Regions from separate parts of the Flavobacterium album genome, predicted to be linked through region 2. Evidence: riboswitches for the same ligand, from Rfam matches in the RefSeq annotation. Region 2 holds a riboswitch; the other holds the start of a gene.
What was found. A riboswitch is a leader RNA that binds a small molecule or an ion and turns the genes downstream of it on or off. The one in region 2 is predicted to bind S-adenosylmethionine.
Positions count from the first base shown of each region.

Region 1: another riboswitch for S-adenosylmethionine. It lies ahead of HYN59_RS11470 (trans-sulfuration enzyme family protein); the one in region 2 lies ahead of HYN59_RS07635 (homocysteine S-methyltransferase family protein).

Region 1 is NZ_CP029186.1:2,563,759-2,571,773, forward strand. It holds gene HYN59_RS11460 (MDR family MFS transporter) at 1-831, opposite strand, end outside; gene HYN59_RS11465 (homoserine dehydrogenase) at 1,202-2,434, opposite strand; gene HYN59_RS11470 (trans-sulfuration enzyme family protein) at 2,632-3,810, opposite strand; SAM riboswitch class I at 3,960-4,071, opposite strand; gene HYN59_RS18075 (hypothetical protein) at 4,149-4,292, opposite strand; gene HYN59_RS11480 (DUF6787 family protein) at 4,437-4,742, opposite strand; gene HYN59_RS11485 (DUF6146 family protein) at 4,773-5,219, opposite strand; gene HYN59_RS11490 (hypothetical protein) at 5,306-5,593, opposite strand; gene HYN59_RS11495 (hypothetical protein) at 5,643-5,837, opposite strand; gene HYN59_RS11500 (hypothetical protein) at 5,850-6,116, opposite strand; gene HYN59_RS18080 (hypothetical protein) at 6,476-6,616, opposite strand; gene crcB (fluoride efflux transporter CrcB) at 6,779-7,156, opposite strand; gene HYN59_RS11510 (GNAT family N-acetyltransferase) at 7,320-7,868, opposite strand; gene HYN59_RS11515 (VOC family protein) at 7,865-8,015, opposite strand, start outside.
Region 2 is NZ_CP029186.1:1,733,269-1,741,283, forward strand. It holds gene HYN59_RS07620 (OsmC family protein) at 426-872, shown strand; gene HYN59_RS07625 (hypothetical protein) at 1,351-1,872, shown strand; gene HYN59_RS07630 (hypothetical protein) at 2,137-2,991, opposite strand; SAM riboswitch class I at 3,097-3,203, shown strand; gene HYN59_RS07635 (homocysteine S-methyltransferase family protein) at 3,356-4,345, shown strand; gene metH (methionine synthase) at 4,345-7,092, shown strand; gene metF (methylenetetrahydrofolate reductase [NAD(P)H]) at 7,164-8,015, shown strand, end outside.

The DNA.
Region 1 (8,015 bases), 830 kb from region 2:
GCTTACCAATGGCATTTCCAGGGCAAAGACCATAAGGCCGTTAAAGGACATTAATAACCCTGTGTGGAATTCCGTCAGCCCGTAATGCTCTTTGTGGTAGAGTGGGAGGGTAGTAAGCAATTGGAAAAATACCATTGCTGTTGCAAAGCTGCAAAACAGGAACAGCCAGAAGAGTTTATCGTTCTTTAGCGTGCGTGATTTTTTGGTATCATCGGTAAAGGTTTCAGGAGAAGAAACCTTCTTTTTCTCTTTAACCAAAAGCCTGAAAATAAGTATTGACGTAATACAGGTAGCACCGTCTATCCAAAACAAACCCCGGTAACCTATGGTCACAATGATAAGTCCTCCCAGGGCAGGCCCGGCAGCGAACCCGAGATTTACGGCAAGCCGTACAAGGGTCATTGCCTTAGTGTGGTTTTCGGGCTTTGCATAGGTACTGATGGATACGAACATGGCAGGGCGGAACATATCGGCGATAACCATAATGCTGAACATCGCAATGCACAATCCGGGAAATGTGGTAACATACTGTATACCAAAGAACATCAGACCACTGGTAAACAGGCTGAAAATCATTATTTTGTAAAACCCTATCTTATCAGATAATTTGCCGCCAAGCCAGGAGCCTATAAGCGATCCCAGCCCGAAGAAAACCATAACGGTTCCTACCTGATCGTACGTAAAATGAAGATTCTCTTTTAGGTATTTGGAAAGGAAAGGCAGCACCATCGTACCGGCCCTGTTGATAAAGGTAATAATTGCAAGTATCCATACCTCCCTGCGGAAACCGCGGAAGTTGTTGATGTACTGGGAAATGGCCTGCCGGAACATGATTGGGATGGTTTGCTCCCAAAGATACAAATGATTTATAAGCGCTTTATAGAATGGTGATAATTCTTGCGGATATAATAAACCCTAAAGGTTTGGAAGACTTATTTTAAAGATTTTTACCACAAGGAGCACAAGGTTTTTTCACTAAGAACACAAAGCGCAAACGATAAAATGTTTACGCCGAAGGGACACAAAGCCTTGTGTGCTCGCGCCTTTGGCGGTTTCATTGTGTGCCTTGTGTAAATCTTCGTGCCCTTTGTGGTAAAAAATTGAAAACTGTCTCTACGGTTTAATGGTAATCATATATTTCGTCTTTTAAACGCCTGTTTTTCAAGATATTTGGGGTTGATAAGTAAAAACTACGCTGATATTATTCCGCTAATGCAAAAGCTTTCTCAACAGCCGCTTCTTTTTCTACATCAATAAGGATGAACGACCTGTCTCCTGTATTCCCGGCATGGATAGCGATCAGGTTTTTTAACGAAATGACACCCGTAATGTAGCCCGAATCATGATTATTATACGATTCCTCCACTTCGTCAAAATAATGTTTCAGAGCATGGGCATCTTCTTTTTTATGGCGAAGCAGCACTTTAAGTTGTGCATCATTCGTGAGTGATACATTTTCTTCCCGATAGATCTTCTTGTATTCATAACGATAATCATAGCTTAATGCGGAAATATCCGACAGCACCGCCGAAGCCGTTGGCAGCGAACCCGCACCGCGCCCCACAAAGAAATGCGTGTCTGCAAAACTGGTCTTGGTAATGATACCGTTGAACACATCATCCACATTGTACAGGCGGTCGTCAGGAGTTACAAATTTCGGGATCACGAACGCTGAAATATTCCCGGTCTCGCTTTTAAATGCCTGCGCTACGAGCTTTATTTTCAGTTTTTTTTCTCTGGCGTATTTAAGTTCCAGTTCACCTATGTTATCAATACCGATATTAAAGATGTCTTTTGGCTTAGCCACATATCCAAAGGAGTGTGCGAGCAGTATCAGCAGTTTGTATTTGGCATCGAAGCCGCCCGTGTCGAGTATGGGGTTGCTTTCTGCAAAGCCTTTTTCCTGCGCCTGCAGCAAAGCTTCGTCATAGGATAGGTTCTCACTGAAGGTCTTGGTCAGGATGTAATTGGTAGAGCCGTTAACGATCCCTTCGATAGACTCCAGCAGGTCATTGTCATAATATTCCTCCAGGTTGCGTATTATAGGCATACTGGCGCAACAGGCTGCCTCATAGAGTAATGGCACATTGTATTCTTTTTGCAATTCCAGCAGTTCGGTAAAATGCTGGGCGATCATTTTTTTGTTTGCCGAAACTACCGCCTTGCCTTTTTTCAATGCAGCCGAAACGATCTCAAAAGCGGCATCCGCATCATCAATAAGCTCCACGACCACATTGATGCTTTCGTCATTCAGGATATCATTTTTATCGAAAGTAAAATTCTCCTTCCCGATAGCCCTTTTTTTCTCTTTATCTTTCACACAAATGTTGCTGATTGTCGCTTTCAGACCAGGCGTTTTTTGCAGCACTTCATACAGTCCAAGTCCCACACAACCAAATCCGAACAACCCTATATTTAAATTTTTTCTTGACATGGTTTTAATTCTAAAATTTTATTAATGATAGATTGAATTTTTAACCACATAGGCACATAGTTTAGCGCTACGTAGTTATAGGTTTTGATAGTTGCGCATAGATTGAAGCGTAGCTTCAAAAACTATGTGTATTATATCTCGTCTAAAATTGAAACTATGAAAGCTAAGTTTCTATGTGGTTAAATTATTTTTAGAGGTTAAGCAGTTACAGATTCGACTACAGCACTTTCTGCGAATGCGAATGCAAAAGCCTGCTTCAGGTCGGCAATAAGATCGTCCGCATCTTCAAGCCCAACCGACAAACGTATTAGGCTGTCCGTCACACCTGACTGGTATCTTTTCTCTGCCGGAATTGATTTATGCGTCATTTCACAAGGCAGGCAGCATAAACTTTTTACCCCGCCAAGGCTTTCCGCCAGCTTAAACAATTTGGTAGACGAAACGATCTTAGAAGCCAGTTCCTTATCGTCGATCACCAGGTCGAAAGCAATAACGCCGCCAAAGTATTTCTGCTGTTTTTTGGCAATATCATGGTTGTGGTGGGAGGGCAGCCCCGGGAAATAAACATTTTTAATAAGCTTCTCTTTCAGCAGGAACTCCGCTATCTTTTGTGCATTCTCCGAGTGCTGCCGGATACGGAGCGTAAGCGTCTCGATTCCGCGTATCACCAGCCAGCTGTCGAACGGTCCGAGTATCGCGCCGGAAGCATTCTGTATAAATTTTATCCTGTCGCCCAGTTCCTTTGTAGCGGTTACTACCAATCCGGCGATCAGGTCGCTGTGGCCTGCCAGGTATTTTGTCGCACTGTGTATCACGATATCGGCACCGAGGTTAATCGGTTTTTGCGAAGCAGGGGAGGCAAAAGTGTTGTCTACACAAAGCAATACGTTGTTGGCTTTCGCAATCTCTGCAATGCCGGCAATGTCAGATATTTTAAGCGTTGGGTTGGTAGGCGACTCGATCCAGATCAATTTGGTTTTTGCCGTGATGGCATCGGCCACATTGGCGACATTCGTAGTGTCGACATACCGTATGCTGATACCAAATTTCTGGTAAATATGCGTAAACAGCCTGAACGCGCCGCCGTAAATATCATCTACAGCAATTACTTCATCGCCGGCTTCAAGAAGTTTTATCACGGCATCAATGGCAGCAAGGCCGCTGGCAAAGGCATAGCCGTTGGTACCGTTTTCCAGTTTGGCAATGCAGTCTTCCAGCACTTTGCGGGTGGGGTTGTTGCTGCGGGCATAATCATAGCCTTTGTGTACGCCGGGCGCTTCCTGTACAAATGTCGATGTCTGGTAAATAGGGGTAGAGATGCTGCCTGTTAACGGGTCTACCGGGATGCTGTGTAAAATTTGCGTCTGCTCTTTCATTTTTTTGTTGATTTAGATGTTAAATAATTTTTTCCGTCTTGTAAAAAAAATTCTAAACCAGTATATCGAAAGGGCATTAAAACAAAAAATGCCCTCCCGATAAGTCAGAAGAGCATATAATATTTTGTACTATTATTTACTATTTTCTAAGCTTATCTTTCCCCGCAATGCAGGGGGTTGAATGTGGCACCTTATCACGCAGCGCGTGACAGGTTGCCAAGACGTCATAGGGTCAATTCCCTCGGTCTTTCTGGATAAGAAATAATTTTTAAAGAACTTGTAGCAAAGTTAGGGGAGAAAGTTTTTAATTTCCAAATTAATTTTTGAAATTTTTAATTTTAATTTATAAGTTGTTGTTTGTCAGAGATTTGTTTTCTGTATTTGGGCGTGCTACCTCCGTAAACTACGGTGTCGGGCTGTGCGCTATATCTGCCTTCGTGCCTCGGCAGGATGCCGCTTCCATCCCTCATGCTTCCGTTCATATCCTGTTTTTTGAAATTTAATAACATCTCGACTGCGCTCGATGTGACAACGTATATCGACATGTTAAACGTAAATATTCTTGTAATTCGTTGTCAGTTCGAGCGCAGTCGAGAACCTAAAAATAGCTAAAAAGAAGAAGGGAATTATTCTTTAAACAAAAAACCAAAACCCAGCGATTTCAGCATCCTTTTTTCAAATGCCCAGAAGAATTTAAACTGCCCGGAAATGAACCCGAAAAAAACGAGCAACACCTGGTAGATAGGGAAAATAAGTATTAGGTACATCGGCCAGTAAAGCCATGGGGAAAATACGTCTCTTTTAAAACCGAACCATGCCAATATAGGTTTGGATAAATATGCAGAAGACGACCCTGTAACAGCAAAAACGATAAAGATAACCACCAGTTGGTAGTTTTTCGTTATGCCCCAGCGCTGTTTGAATTTTTCCATATTGGTTTTGCTTCCGCAAATATACCGGATTTATGGGTAGGGAACAATACCTCCCAGCTTTTGGTTGTTGGTTATTTGGAAATAAACTAAATAATTAAAAAGCAGGTAATTCACTTCATAGCCATAATCCACATTGTAGTTATAGTCGATGCGCATCTGGTACAGGTCGCCATAGCGTTGTGGTTCCATTACACGTGTATTCCATTCGGTAACCCAAAAGCGGTTCTTGTTCTGGAGGTAGGGCTGCGAATAATAACCGCGCTGCCTTGCCCTTGAAGCCAACCAGGTTGTAAACCCCGGATCGATTATGATTACTTCATACTCAAGCGAATCGTTGGCAATGCGCACGGTATCGTTTACAGCACTTGCGGCTATTTCGTTTGCATTGGCATTGGCAGGATACAGTACATTATCCTTTGTTCCGCATCCTATGGTTACCGCCAGTATGACGGCTATGATGGTAATATATATTCTCATATTCAGTAAATAAGCATAAATTTAAAACAAATAAAGGTGCCATATATCATATAGGGCACCTTTATTATCAACTTCCGGAGAAATTTTTAAGCTGTTGCAGGGTTCGATTTTCCTGCTGCAGTGTTAGTAGCTGCTGTTTCAGACGAATGGCCTGTAACTTTGTCGGCTATTTCGCCGCCTTTATGCACTACTTCATCAAATTTTTTTCTTGCGCTTTCTTTTACGGTCTGGTATTTGTCGGCAAGGTCACTTCCAAGCTCTTCCGCTTTTCCGATGATGCCGTCAAGATGTCCTTTTCTCTTAAGGATAATGCCTACTACTGCTAGGGCTGCAACTCCCGCTGCGATCCCTATGATCAATTTTTTGTTACTCATAGCTGTTCAAATTAAGATTAGTGAATTATGTTTAAATTATTAAAGTCCGTTACTTGTTTCCCGATCTTTTTTCCTGGTCGGCGTTCAGGTTCCTTCTCTCATTCTCATCCATGTTCTCAGCATGGTTCCTGCCGGTGGCGGCTTTTTCTTCATAGCCTTTGCCCATATTTTTCTGAGGGGCCGGCGAGCTCTGCTCTTCCTTATTTTCCCCGGGAATGTATCCCTTGTTGTCTGAGTGTATCATAATCAGTATAATTTAGTTGTCCAGTTCTCCTTTGTCTGGGTGGAGCAGCCTTTCCTCAGGCGTAGGATGGTTGTCCGGTACCAGCATGAAATTTTGCCTGTAGGACGTGTAGTTCACCTGCTCATAATTGTTCCTGTTCGGGTTTGTACCGGCTGAATCATTATGGTCGATACATCCTTTTTCCCTGTTTGCACAAGGCATCGTTTCAAGTGTAGTTCTCATGGCACTAATGATTACAAAATCAGGTTCCTTCCTGAATTCTTTTACTAAGTTAGCCATTGTAAAACGCTGTCTTTACTAAGGTTGTCTTAAAATTCAGGATGATGGGAATAGTTTAACGTATCATTATATTTTAATTAATGAATGGGTGCGGAGATGTTAAAAGAATTAAGGATTCAATGAGATTCATATTGCATCTCGACCTGCTTGTGTCGGCAGACGCTTCTCTCTATGTGATAACATGTTCTTGTTTATTCGTTGTCAGTGAAAGCGCAGTCGGGAGAGGTATGCTTTATAGAAATTATAGTTACACCGCAAAAAAAATCCCCCGCAGGGCGGAGGATACTATTCAGTAAGATATAGAGAAGTGCCGCACTATACCACGTGCCACACTATTCCAGTTTATAATAGCTTATCGGTTAAACAAAAAGCGGGTGGTCTTCATCTTCATAGATGTCATATTCCACACCTTCTTCAAGCTCAGCCTCGGTTACATATCCAACGAATTTTACAATGCCGAATCCGGCCAATGCTGCGAGTAAAAATTTAAGCAATTTCATGGTGTTTAATTTTAAGGGTTAATTTTGGCGATTATTTATAAAATCTCTTATTTCATAGGTTAAAATTACAAATAAGTAAATTTCACCCGCCCTTTTTTAGTAAAATTTTAGTACTTAAACACTTGTTTTGCAGTGAAAAGGGAATTTCGTGTAATGAAATTTTCAGAGTAACCTGCCCAGGTACATTCCCACCCATACAAACAGTATTCCTACAATTACGCTGGCGGCAATATAGGCGAATGCAACAAGGCTTTGGCTGCCGCCGATGAGCGATGTGTTTTCGTAGGCAAATGCAGAATAGGTAGTGTATCCGCCGCAGAATCCGGTCACGAGCAGCAGCCTGAAATTGGTGCTCATGCCGGCATGCTTTTCTATAAAAGCCATCAGGAGGCCTATGAGCAGGCAGCCCACAATATTGATAATGAAAGTCGCAAGGGGGAAAGCCTGGCTCCAGTATTTATTGACCAGGACCGTCGTGAGGTACCGCAGTATGCTGCCGGTTGCACCGCCTAATCCGACAAGTAGTATTGATTTTATCATTAGTTTTATTTTTTAACCACATAGATACATAGGTAAAATAGTATTTGACAGGAGTTGTTACTACCTAATTAGAGGCACACATAGCGAAGCGAAGCTCTGGTCTATGTGTCGATATGTAGACTATAAAATACTATCCTGCCTATGTTCCTATGTGGTTAAATTTTTATGAATTTAAATATTTCACCATTGTTAACTTATCCGCAGGATTTTCTTCCATAAAGAAATCCTTTATATGCCCACAGCTTTCAAACCCAAATTTTTCATACAGCTTTATTCCACCGGTATTGGTAGCATATACTTCCAGCCAGATGATTTTCAGTAGCGGGCTTTCAGCAGCCCAGTCCAGCAGGCTTCCCATCAAAAAGCTGCCGATCTTCCGGTTCTGCCATTCGTACGCTATCCCCATGCCGATCATCCCGGTGTGCAAAAGCTTCGTCCGTTGGTTGCCCGAAAGGTCAATGTTCCCAACCAGGTTATTGCCGTGCTCGGCTACCAGCAGCAGGCTGTTCTCTTCCGTGTGGAACCGCTTTATAAGGTCCTTTTCCATCTGTATATCATTCTTATATTCGAATTCATATAGCGGAATAGAGCGTGTACCTTTAATGTAGCTTTTTTTCAGTTCGATGAGGTTCAGCGCATCATATTCTGTAGCTTCACGGATGGTTATTTCCTTACCGTCTGATGTAAAGCGGGTTACAGGCTTTACTTTCATAAGGGCAGCTTAAATTCAGGATTGTAGATAAGTCCTATGATGTTTCCCCACAGGTCTTTTACAGAGGCCACCATGATCTCGCCGCCAACGTTCTGCGGGGCTTCATGTTTTGTCGCACCAAGGCTGATGAACCAGTCGTACTCTGCC
Region 2 (8,015 bases):
GTTAAAATTAAAAATTATGCTTGCATATATAAAAAATAGTGACGAAGTTTGTTTCAGTTAAAAACACAAAAAATGAAATCTTTTATCTGTCAATACCGTCACTCGATGTGGAATTTTTCCGCGGGGGCCGTTATTGCATGATTTTGAGATAATCAATATAAAATCAATACAAAGCCCCTGCAACAACAAGCAGGGGCTTTTTTATTAAGTATAAAGAATTAAAAAATGAAATCCGTTATCCGTACATCGTCACATAACCAGCACATCTGTTTTTCATGGATGTACTGTATGCGCACGCTGTTGCCAGAGGGAACGACTTAATCTTTAGTTTTATTTAAATTCAGATAAGGTCCTTTGGCAACAGCTCCAAAGGGCCTTTTTTGTTTCAGCATAATTCAGTCATTAATCATAAAAAAATCGCAATCATGAAAAATCAAATTAACGTACTTGGCTACACCGGCAACAACAGCCAGTTTGTCGTAAAGACGCTCAATGCCAACCTGAGATTCAACCAGAATGAAAAATATCCCGAGCTCGAAGGGCCGAATCCGTATGAATATATCCTTGCGGGCTTTGCCGGATGCATTAATGCGCTGGGACAGGAAGTAGCGGCAGAGCAGGGGATAGCCCTTCGCTCATTGCAGATCGAGATAACCGGCAGCATGGAAACTCACGAGGCAGGCACACGCAAGCCAAGGCCGGGTTTTAAAAATATAGAGATTACGCTCAAGCCCGCCGCAACCGCTCCGCTCGAAGCGCTGCAGGCCTGGATGAAGGAAGTGCAGTTCCGCAGCCCTGTTTATGATACGCTGGTGAACAACACGCCCGTAAACCTCTCGCTTTACAAGGAGTACACGTATAATTATAATTAAGGTAACTAACCCGGAAACACATGCGGGCTCTTCGGATGAAGCGGGTGTTTTATTATACCACTTTAAGATAGAATTTCCTGTAAAAGAAAATGATTATTTTTTTCTTTATTCGAAAAAGAAAAATTAAGCATAGTTGGGCTACGGTTCATTTTTATTTTGAAGAAGAAGGGAAAAAAGTACATTTTATTGCAGGGAATTCTACTTTAAAATGGTATAAGATATGGTTTGTTTGTTTTGTTTGTTTGTGAAGAGCTGCCTTTGGGTCGGCCAGAGGCAGCTTCTTTTTTTAATTTTTTAACCACATAGGCACAATAGTTTTTCCAGTGCCAAAGAAGACATAATAACGCATAGTTGAAGCAAGGCTTCAATCCTATGTTTTACTTTTCAGGTTTTACCAAGATCGGCTGGACGCACAATAGCTATGTGTCTATGTGGTTAAATCATTTATTTAAATTAATTTGTAAAAGGCTAAAATATCATGGCTAAAAGAATAAATATAGTGTTGTTCGGTATCGGGAATACAGGCAGTGCGCTGATTAATAAAGTAATTAAAGGCAGGAAAAACCTGGTACTGGAACACGGCCTGGACCTAAGGTTCCCAGTGATTACCAATTCAACGGTAGCCTTTTTCGAAAAGGAAGGCGCCAACTACTCGTGGGAAGCCAACTTCATACAGTTCGCCATACCGTTTAAGCTGGAAGATGTGCTGTATTACCTGATGGATAATAATATTGAGAACATCATTGCTGTGGATGCTACTGCGAGCGCTGCCCTTGCTTTAGAATATCATGACCTTATAAAAAGCGGCTTCAGTATTGTCACTGTAAATGAAAGCCTGAACGACCTGCCTGCCGATGTTGGGAAACGATTGGAGCTCCTCGCCGAAAGCAGGGGGCTGGAATTCCGGCAGGTTGCAAATATCAAAGGAAAAGACGCGGCCGCCGATGCCCTGTTTGATGCTATACTGGATGTGGCCGAAAAGCGCAGGAAAGTGGCTTAAAATATAAAGTTTGTTTGGTTTTTGTTGTGCTAAAACCCTGTCACCATCAGGCAGGGTTTTTTATCCACGAATTGGCCTTAACGCTTATATAGTTTACTCTATGCAAAATGCTACATAAATTTGGAATGCTAAAATAGGAGACGTTGCTGTGCAATGTCTATATCAGATAAAATAAATGTGTTTTTTGGTTTGGTTTTATTGTTGCTAAAACCCTGTCAGGATCCTGACAGGGTTTGCTTTTTTATTTCCGGGGTGTGTTAAAAATTATCGGGTCTTTATCTTTTTCTTAGCCGCTACAACATCAAAGATAGTATCATCCCAACCCTCGTAATTTAGATAGTAGCCGTCTTTTTCCTTCACCACGCGCGATGCGTCATTTTCCACTTCGTCGTATACTTTTGCCTCACAAAGCAGGCTCCATTTTTTGCCGTTATAGCTATATACCAAAACATCATACCGGGTGCCTGTCCAGTCATAAACCGCCATAATGATCTCGTCCCTGCCGTCATTATTCAGGTCGGGCAGCGGCTCTATACCCAGATTGTAACAACGCCCTATTGTTATGTTGGGAACCCCTTTGCCAAACTTTACGGTCACGGTGCAATCCGTACGCCCGCAATCATTGGTAACGGAATCATTGGCGGTCACCACCTTTTCGTATTCCGCAATGGCCGCGTTTGGTTTTTTATCACCGTCAATGTCGCTTATTTCGTAGGTATCCCGAAACTTCCGCAGGGTCTCGCCTTTTTCCAGGAACGTAAAAGCCGGGTCGATCCAGACGGTATATTCCCTGTTTTCCGGATTATCTATAATGGCTTCCAGCTTATGGTATTTATAGGCGCCATCGCACCTGTTGGCATTGTTTACCATTATAAAGACCGTATCCCTTTTTATTTCTGCCAATGCCGAGTAAGCACCGCAGTCCGGGATATTGAAGTAGGCCGTGGCAACGGTCTTTTTGTCGTCCCTTTTTACCGAAACGCTTTCGTTCATGGCAGCCCTTTTTATGGCATTGGTTATGGATGCATCGGGAAGCGGGGAGAAGGTTGCGGAGATATTTTGCGCATTCACCAGGCATAGCGGAAGAATTAGCAATAAAAGCCCGTAAAAAATTTTCATTTAGAATTGATTTGGTTGCTAATATAATGATTTGTCAAACTGACACTCATATTTGCATTTTAAAAATCTATTCCCTTACTTTGTCCTGTTCTTTTACACACTGAACCGTTATCACGAAAGGCAGAGGGAATAGACCCGTTGAAGCCTTAGCAACCCTTTATCTTTAAAGAAGGTGCTAAATTCTACCAAACCCACGTGCGGATAGATAACACACGAAATACTTCCACGGTATTTCCCACTCCAATCTTGATGACATAATAGTAATTTACGCGCGACACGCAGGAGCGAGTCCTGTTTGCGCTACAGGTTTTTCAGTCCCGGAGGCAACTTTGAACTTTAAACCTTAAACTTTGAACTAAGAATTATGTCAAAAATAGAAGAAGCAATAAAAAACCGAATTCTCGTACTCGACGGCGCTATGGGTACCATGCTGCAACGCCATAATTTCTCGGAAGAAGATTTTCGCGGGGAGCGCTTTAAGGATTTCCCGCATCCGCTAAAGGGCAACAATGACCTGCTGTCCCTTACCCAGCCTGAAGCAGTGAAAGATGTACACCGCCAGTACTTTGCCGCCGGTGCCGATATTGTGGAGACTAACACTTTTTCAGGAACCACCATTGGCATGGCCGATTACCACATGGAACATTTAGTATATGAACTCAATTATGAGTCAGCCAAAATAGCCCGTGAGGCAGCCAATGAATTTACCGACAGGCCACGCTTTGTGGCCGGCTCTATAGGGCCGACCAACCGTACCGCCAGCATGAGTCCTGATGTGAACGACCCCGGCTTTCGCGCCGTGACATTTGACGACCTGCTCATTGCCTACAAAGAACAGGTAAAAGCCCTGATAGATGGCGGGGTAGATGTGCTTTTGGTGGAAACCATATTTGATACGCTGAATGCCAAAGCCGCCCTTTTCGCCATTGAGGAAGTGAAGGACGAACTGGGCATCAACATGCCCGTGATGGTGAGCGGCACGATTACCGATGCTTCGGGACGCACGCTTTCAGGGCAAACCGTTGAGGCTTTTCTTATTTCGATATCGCACCTGCCGTTATTAAGCGTAGGCTTCAACTGTGCCCTTGGTGCCGACCAGCTTAAGCCGTACCTGAAACGCCTGGCGCATAACACTTCGTTCAGCATATCGGCACACCCAAATGCGGGACTGCCCAACGCCTTTGGCGAATACGACCAGACCCCCGCGGAAATGCAGCAGCTGATAAAAGAATATTTAGATGATAATTTAATAAATATAATAGGAGGCTGTTGCGGGACAACGCCGGAGCACATTCGTTTAATCGCAGATGTGTCAAAAAATTATAAACCAAGAAAAGCGGAGGTTGAATTATAATGACAGATAAGAATAGATATTTGAGACTATCGGGGCTTGAGCCGCTGATTGTAACGGCGGAAAGTAACTTTATTAACGTTGGCGAACGTACCAATGTTACCGGTTCCCGTAAGTTCCTGCGCCTTATAAAAGAAGAAAAATACGAGGAAGCGCTGGATGTTGCCCGTGCGCAGGTAGAAGGCGGCGCACAGATCATCGACATCAACATGGACGAAGGGATGCTCGACGGTGTATATGCTATGACAAAGTTCCTTAACCTTATTGCAGCCGAACCGGATATTGCCCGTGTGCCCGTGATGATCGACAGCTCCAAGTGGGAGATCATTGAGGCGGGGCTTAAGGTAACGCAGGGTAAGAGTGTAGTGAATTCCATCAGCCTGAAAGAAGGCGAGGCTGCGTTCATCGATCATGCCAAAAAAGTAAAACGTTACGGGGCGGCAGTTATCGTAATGGCTTTCGACGAAGAAGGCCAGGCGGACACCTACCAAAGGCGCATCGATATCTGTAAACGTTCCTATGATATATTAGTGGACAAAGTAGGCTTCCCACCTGAAGATATTATTTTCGACCCCAACATATTCCCCGTGGCGACCGGGATGGAAGAGCACCGCACCAATGCGCTCGACTTTTTCCTGGCCACCAAATGGATACGCACCAACCTGCCCTATGCCCACGTGAGCGGTGGTGTGAGCAATGTATCGTTCTCCTTCCGCGGGAATGATAAAGTGCGCGAGGCCATGCATTCGGCTTTCCTGTACCACGCTATACAGCACGGCATGGATATGGGTATCGTAAACCCCGAAATGCTCGAGGTGTACGACGAGATTGACAAAGAACTACTGGAACACGTAGAAGACGTACTCCTCGACCGCCGCGATGATGCTACCGAACGCCTTCTGGCTTTCGCCGAAAATGTAAAAGGCTCCAACTCCCCTCTCCTTGGGAGAGGGGGCGGGGGTGAGGCCGAATGGCGCTCGCTTACGGTACAGGAACGTATCACCCATGCCCTGGTAAAAGGTATTGACGAGTTCATAGAAACAGATGTCGAGGAAGCGCGTCAACTCGCATCCAAACCCATTGAAGTTATCGAGATAAACCTGATGGCAGGCATGAATGTGGTAGGCGACCTTTTCGGTAGTGGCAAGATGTTCCTGCCGCAGGTGGTGAAATCGGCACGGGTAATGAAAAAAGCGGTAGCGTATCTTTTACCGTTCATTGAAAAGGGAAAAGGCGGGAAAAGTTCTTCTGCGGGAAAAGTGCTAATGGCAACCGTAAAAGGCGACGTCCACGACATCGGTAAAAATATCGTTGCAGTTGTTTTGGGCTGCAACAATTTCGAGATCATCGATCTTGGCGTAATGGTGCCACCGGAAAAAATAATTGAAACGGCAGTCCGTGAACAGGTGGATATCATTGGCCTTAGCGGATTGATAACACCATCGCTTGACGAAATGGTGTATCTCGCCAAAGAAATGGACAAGCTCAATATCAGCATCCCAATCATGATAGGGGGGGCGACCACTTCGCGTGCCCATACTGCCGTGAAGATCGCTCCGCAATACCGTGAAACAGTGGTGCATGTAAATGACGCTTCCCGTGCAGTTACCGTAGCGGGCAACCTTTTGAACACAAACACAAAACTGGATTACTCGAGATCGCTTCGCGAAGAATACGACAAGCTGCGCGAAGGTTACCTGAACCGCTCACGCGACAAGGATTTCCTTACGATTGAAGAAGCACGGAAAAACAAGCTGCAACTGGAGTTCGATCCGGTGAAGCCTAACTTTATTGGCATACAAACCATTTATCCAAAGCTAGAAGAGCTCGTGCCTTACATCGACTGGACTCCTTTTTTCCAGACGTGGGACCTGCATGGCAAGTACCCCGCTATATTAACCGATGGTGTTGTAGGCGAACAGGCTCAGATACTTTTTGAGGATGCGCAAAAGATGCTGAAGCAGATCGTGGAGGAGAATTGGTTTGATGCCAAAGGAATCTATGGAATATTCCCGGCAAATAATGTGAATGATGATGATATTGAGGTAGCCCCCCCCGCCCCCGAAGGGGGAGCTTCCCACTCAGCCACAATAGTAGTTAACGAGTTTACGTCAGGAGCTCCCCTTTCGGGGGCGGGGGGGGCTGTTTTCCTGACCTTACGCCAGCAATCCAAAAAAACCGCAGGCGCACCAAACATTGCCTTAGCCGACTTTGTTGCGCCAAAAGGTTCCGGCAAGCAGGATTATATAGGTGCCTTTGCAGTGACTACCGGTTTTGGCGTGGATGAAAAAGCCGCTGAGTTTGAAAAAAGCCACGACGATTATAATTCCATTATGGCAAAAGCGTTGGGCGACCGTTTGGCTGAGGCTTTCGCTGAATATTTGCATGAAAAAATCCGTAAAGAAATATGGGGATATGCCTCGGACGAAAATCTTTCAAATGATCATCTGATAAAAGAAGACTACCAGGGCATCCGTCCGGCGCCGGGCTATCCCGCCTGCCCTGACCATTTGGAGAAAAATACTATTTGGCAGCTGCTGGATGTAGAGAACCAAATCGGCGTAAAGCTTACCGAAAGCCTTGCCATGTGGCCTGCCGCTTCGGTGTCGGGATATTATTTTGCCCATCCGCAAAGCAAATATTTCGGCCTCGGCAAAATAAAAGAAGACCAGGTAGCCGACTATGCCAAACGAAGAAACATAAGCACAGAAGAAGCCACAAAATGGCTCAATCCTAATATAGCAGATTAGTTGCCGGTTGTCGGTTGTCAGATACAGCCCGTACCGACAACTAACAACCGTCAACCAACAATCAAAGAAAAATGAAAGTAACAGAACATATAGAGAACGCCAAAGGCAAACCGCTTTTTTCCTTTGAAATACTGCCGCCGCTAAAGGGGCAGAACATCCAGTCGATATTCGACAGTATAGACCCGCTCATGGAATTTAAGCCGCCCTTTATTGACGTGACGTATCACCGCGAGGAATACGAATATAAGGAGCTGCCCAACGGCTTGTTGGAAAAGCGTGTCGTGAAAAAACGCCCCGGCACGGTGGGTATATGCTCGGCCATCCAGAACAAGTACCAGCTGGATGCTATTCCGCATATCCTGTGCGGTGGGTTTACCAAAGAGGACACCGAGAACTTCCTGATAGACCTCGATTTCCTGGGCATTCAGAACGTTGTAGCGCTAAGGGGGGATGCTGTAAAGAGAGAGATCTACTTTAAGCCCGAAAAGGAAGGGAACCACTACGCCACCGAATTGGTAACGCAAATCGAAAACCTGAATAAAGGGATTTACCTTGACGACCACCTGCAAAACACGTCGGCAACCAACTTCTGCATTGGCGTTGCGGGCTATCCCGAAAAGCATATGGAAGCCCCAAGCCTGGACAGTGATATTTATTTCTTAAAGCAAAAAATAAAGAACGGAGCATCCTATATCGTAACGCAGATGTTCTTCGATAATAAGAAATTCTTTGATTTTGTTGCCAAGTGCAGGAAAGAAGGCATTACGGTTCCGATTATCCCGGGACTGAAGCCTATCTCGACCAAAAAACAGCTCAACCAGATCCCGCACCGCTTTAAGGTAGATCTGCCGGATGATCTTATCATGGCGGTAGTTAAGGCCAGGGACAACGATGCCGTTCGCCAGATAGGTATTGAATGGTGC